DNA from 2 places in the Pseudonocardia sp. DR1-2 genome. Region 2 is predicted to be linked to the other one. Evidence: predicted binding sites of a transcription regulator. Region 2 holds the regulator's gene; the other holds the start of a gene.
What was found. The regulator LexA, encoded in region 2, represses DNA repair genes until DNA is damaged. The targets are predictions, from matches to a motif close to CGAACACGTGTTCG.
Positions count from the first base shown of each region.

Region 1: a site for LexA is predicted at 985-998, ahead of ND486_RS17315 (CoA transferase subunit A). Genes of this name have one in related genera too.

Region 1 is NZ_JAMQOF010000005.1:342,378-344,769, reverse strand. Features, by position in the region: gene ND486_RS17320 (3-oxoacid CoA-transferase subunit B) at 1-195, opposite strand, end outside; gene ND486_RS17315 (CoA transferase subunit A) at 198-941, opposite strand; gene ND486_RS17310 (MOSC domain-containing protein) at 1,246-2,142, opposite strand; gene ND486_RS17305 (HAD hydrolase-like protein) at 2,287-2,392, opposite strand, start outside.
Region 2 is NZ_JAMQOF010000008.1:176,551-178,942, reverse strand. Features, by position in the region: gene ND486_RS23325 (hypothetical protein) at 1-917, shown strand, start outside; gene lexA (transcriptional repressor LexA) at 946-1,704, opposite strand; gene ND486_RS23315 (hypothetical protein) at 1,933-2,163, shown strand; gene ND486_RS23310 (hypothetical protein) at 2,327-2,392, shown strand, end outside.

The sequences.
Region 1 (2,392 bases), on a different contig from region 2:
GTCGGCGTCGACCTCGTCGTCGGTGGGGTAGGGGCCGACGCCGAGGATCCCGTTCTCCGAGTGCAGGACGACCGTCCGGCCCTCGGGGATGTGTCCGGGCACCAGGGTCGGCATGCCGATGCCGAGGTTGACGTACGCGCCGTCGGGCAGTTCGGCCGCGACCCGGGCGGCCATCTCGTCACGGTTGAGGGCCATGGTCAACGCACCGTCCTGAACTCGACCGGCTTCTCGACGCCGGGGACGTGCAGCACGCGGTGCACGTGGATACCGGGGGTGTGCACCGCGTCGGGGTCGATCTCCCCGGGCTCGACCAGGTGCTCGACCTGGGCGATCGTGGTCCGCCCGGCCGCGGCGCAGTCCGGGTTGAAGTTGCGCGCTGCGCGCCGGAACACCAGGTTGCCGTGCCGGTCGCCCTTCCAGGCGTGGACCAGCGCGAAGTCCGGGGTGAGGGCGCGCTCGAGGACGTAGGTCACGCCGTCGAACTCGCGGGTCTCCTTCGCCGGGGACTCGACGGCGACCGAGCCGTCGGACGCGTAGCGCCAGGGCAGCCCGCCCTCGGCGACCAGCGTCCCGACCCCGGCCGGGGTGTAGAACGCCGGGATGCCCGCACCGCCGGCCCGCAGCCGCTCGGCGAGCGTGCCCTGCGGGGTCAGCTCCAGCTCCAGCTCACCGGCCAGGTACTGGCGGGCGAACTCCTTGTTGTTGCCGACGTAGGAGCCGATCGTCCGCCGGATGCGCCCGGCGGCGAGCAGGGTGCCGAGGCCGAAGCCGTCGACGCCCAGGTTGTTCGAGATCGTCTCCAGGTCCGTCGCGCCCTGCTCCAGCAGTGCCGCGATCAGCACCGTCGGAACCCCGGACATGCCGAACCCGCCGACCGCGAGCGACGCCCCGTCGCCGATGTCGGCGACCGCGTCCGCGGCGGATGCCACCACCTTGTCCATCACGCACCTCCGTCGCCGACGACGGTACGCGGCGTACGACAGACGCACAAGCGTTCGCTGTGCGAACACGACTCGACGGGTCGGGACCCACCCTCCGCGCGCCGAGGTGCAGCTCAGGGGTATCCGAGAGGCCGACCCGGGAGCTCCGAGCTGCATCCCGGTGACGTTCCAGGGGCAGGGGTGCCCGCTCACGGTGTCGAGATGCAGCTCAGCGGGGCCCGAGGGTGCCCCGCACCCCGCTGAGCTGCATCTCGGCGACCGCCGCCGTCGCGGCGCACCGTCGGCGGGGTGGGCGCGGCGTGGGTCAGGCGGGGGCGGTGTGCGGGTCCCCGACGGCGATCTCCCCGCCTGCGGCGACCTCGGCGTAGACCCCGGCGCACGCCCAGACCCCGCCGACCTGCGGGATCTCGATGCGGTTGTTCTTCGCGATCGTCCGCAGGGTGTCCGGGTCGTCGGGCAGGTCGCCCTGGGGGAGCGTGGTCATGACACAGCGCATGGTGGCGAAGGAGAACGTGATCCGGGCGTCGTCGCCCAGGGCGCTGGTGCTGCCGGGCCAGTCGTTCTCGACGAAGCCCGTCCCCTCGTCGCGCAGCACGATGTTGGGGCGGTAGCGGAGCGGGTCGAAGGTCGCGTCCGGGTTCAGCTCCCGGAGCCGGTCCAGCGTCGACTCGGTGAGCACGTGCAGCGACGACAGGTCGAAGAACGTGCCCGGCGCCCCGAACGCGGAGATGTCGAACCGGCTGATGACCTCGCCGGAGTCCTCGTGCCGGGTCGTCGTGTCCTCGATGAGCTTCCGCGGCGCGAGCTGCTGCGGGGTGAGGCCCTCGATGTCGGGCCACAGCTCCTCGAAGTAGCTCCCCTCCGGCGGGACCGAGATCAGCGAGACGTCGCGGCCCAGCGCCGCGGACAGCGCGGTGTCGAGGCCCTCGTCGTCGCTGCGCAGCACCGAGCCGTCCGGGAAGGTGATCTCCACCGGCGGGGTGGGCTCCCCGACGACCGGCTCGGCCACGAACCGCGCGGAGAAGCTCAGCAGGCCCAGCCAGCGCTTGGGCACCTTGGCGCTGGCGATGATGCCGGTCCCGTTGTCGAGCACCGCGTAGGCGCGGTCGCCGAGCAGCCCCCGTTCGGTGATGGTGGCCCGGGTCAGGGACTCCCCGAGCATCGACTTGACCGGATAGCGGTAGAGCGCGGCGACCGTCATGTCCGGTGTATATCGGTCCGTCCGTTCGACGTGCACGGCCCGAACGGACGGGCCCGCGGGAGCAGTCCTCAGCTGAGGACGCGCCTCCGGTCGACGGCCGCAGATGCGCGGCCTCCGGCGCCCGGTTCACCCGGACGTCGCAGCTCAGCGGCCGAGCAGTGCCGCCCGCAGCTCGTCGGCGGAGGCGTACACCGTCGTGGCGCCCGCGGCCTCCAGCTCGCCCGGCTCGGCGTAGCCCCAGCCCGCTCCG
Region 2 (2,392 bases):
CGGCCCCGCAGCGCTACCACGCCGTCGTCGACGGCGGCGGGACCGCGCGGACGTTCACCCTGGACCCGGCCGGCTGTGCGGTCACCGGCACCCGGCAGGCCGACGTCCCGGTCACCGACGTCGAGGACCTCGGCCTCGGACCGGGCGGGGAGCTGTGGCTCGCCGACACCGGCGACAACGGGGCGCGTCGCGGGTCGGTCCGGCTCGTCGTGCTGCCCCCGTCCGGGCCGCCACGGGTGCACGACCTCGTCCACCCCGACGGTCCGCGCGACGTCGAGGCACTGCTGGTCGGCGACGACGGCGTGCCCCTGCTGGTCGACAAGACCACCGGGGCCGCCGGGGTGTACCGGCCCGCCGCGCCGCTGCGCGACGGCGGGGGCCCCGTGGAGCTGCGCCGGGTGGCACAGGTGGTGCTGCCCTGGTCCGGCACCGGCGGCGGGCCGCTCGGGGCCGCCGGGTCGCGTACGGTCACCGGCGGCGGGCTCTCGCCGGCCGGGGCCGGCGGCGGGCGCGCCGCCGTGCTGCGGACCTACACCGACGCCTGGGTGTTCCCGCTGCCCGCCGGCGGACCGGCGACGGCCGACGCGCTGGTCGCGGCCCTGGGCGGGGCACCGCTGCCGGTGCCGTTGCCGGGGGAGGCGCAGGGTGAGGCGATCGCCCCGGACGGCCGGGGCGCGCTGCACTCCGGGAGCGAGGCGCGGGGCCTGACCGCGGCGGCGGTCACGGTCGTCCCGGGCGCGGTGTCCGCGGCGACCGTTCCGCAGGCACCGGTCGTGCCTCAGCCCGCCGCGGTGCCCGAGTACCGCACGTACCCGTCGTGGCTGCCTGCCGCGGGCGGGGCCGCGGCGCTCGGGGCGCTGCTGGCCGCCGGCGCCGTCGCGATGTCCCTGCACGGACGGCGCCGCCGGTCCCGCTGATCGCGGGAGCGGGCGCCGTCCGAGGAGGTCAGAGGCGGCGCAGGACCGCCACGACGCGGCCCAGGATCGACGCGTCGTCACCCGGGATCGGGTCGTAGGCGTCGTTCGCGGGCATCAGCCAGATGTGCCCGTCCTTGCGGCGGAACGTCTTCACGGTCGCCTCGCCGTCGATCATCGCGGCCACGACCTCGCCCTGCTCGGCCACCGGCTGCTGGCGCACGACGACCCAGTCGCCGTCGGTGATCGCGGCGTCGACCATCGAGTCGCCCTTGACGTTGAGCAGGAACAGCGTGCCCTCGCCGACGATCTCGCGCGGCAGCGGGAACACGTCCTGCACGGCCTGCTCGGCCAGGATCGGGCCACCGGCGGCGATGTCGCCGATGAGCGGCACGAACGCCGGGGCCGGCCGCGCGGAACGCAGGTCGGCGGTGTCGGTGTCGGAGTCCGTCCCGTCGGTACCGGCGATCTGCTCCGGGCTGCGGACGTCGACCGCGCGGGTGCGGTTCGGGTCGCGCCGGAGGAAGCCCTTGCGCTCCAGGGTGCGGAGCTGGTGGTGCACCGACGAGGTGGACGTGAGGCCCACCGCGTCACCGATCTCGCGGACGCTGGGCGGGTAGCCGTACCGGTCCACCCAGTCCCGGATGACGGCCAGGACCTTCTTCTGCCGCGGGGTCAGGCCGCGGGTGTCGGCCGCGGGGTCGGGGAACTCCCGGACCTTCGCGGATCCCCGGTCCGCGGCGGTGCCGGTCACGCCGGGACCACCGTGTCCGGTGTCGTCCGCTGCCATCGCATTCGCCTCCTCGGGTACTTACGGCGACGACCCTAGCCGCCACGGGCCCGTTCGCCAAACATGCGTTCGAAGTCGCCCGGGGCGTGTCGTGGATTCCGTCGGGCCGCGGTGGTACAACATCGCACACGCGTTCGATCGAACACTGGTTCGATCGAACGCGGTCCGCGTCGCCGTCCGGCCGCGCGGGGGCGACCGGCAGCGGGAACGGCAGCGGGGGTGGCGATCGTGGGTGCGGCGGTCATCGGGGACGTGACGGTCATCGGGCGGGTCCCGGGGCGCACCGCGACCGACGGGGTGCGGCCCGGCCGGGTGCCGGGCGTCGTGCGCCGTGCGGTGGCCGCGTCGGGTGTCCTGCTCGCCTCGGCGGCCGCGGTCGTCGCGCTCGGGGTGCTCGCCGACGTCGCGGTCGCCTCCCACGGCCCGGCCGGGCCGCCCGCGGTCGGCGCACCACGCTGAGAACGTCCCCGGCACGGGCGACGACCTGCGAAAACGCGGTTGTTGTCGGTGCCGGGTGCTACACCGCTCGTACGCCCGTTCGACCGGGCTCGGGGAAGGGCCGGTCGGGAGCGGGGGAGACGAGACCGCCCGGGGGACGGGCGGTCCGACGGCAGGAGGAACCATGCGAGAGCTCGACGAGCGGATCCGCGACCACGGCGCGGTCGGCTGCCTGACCGGCGCCCCGGCG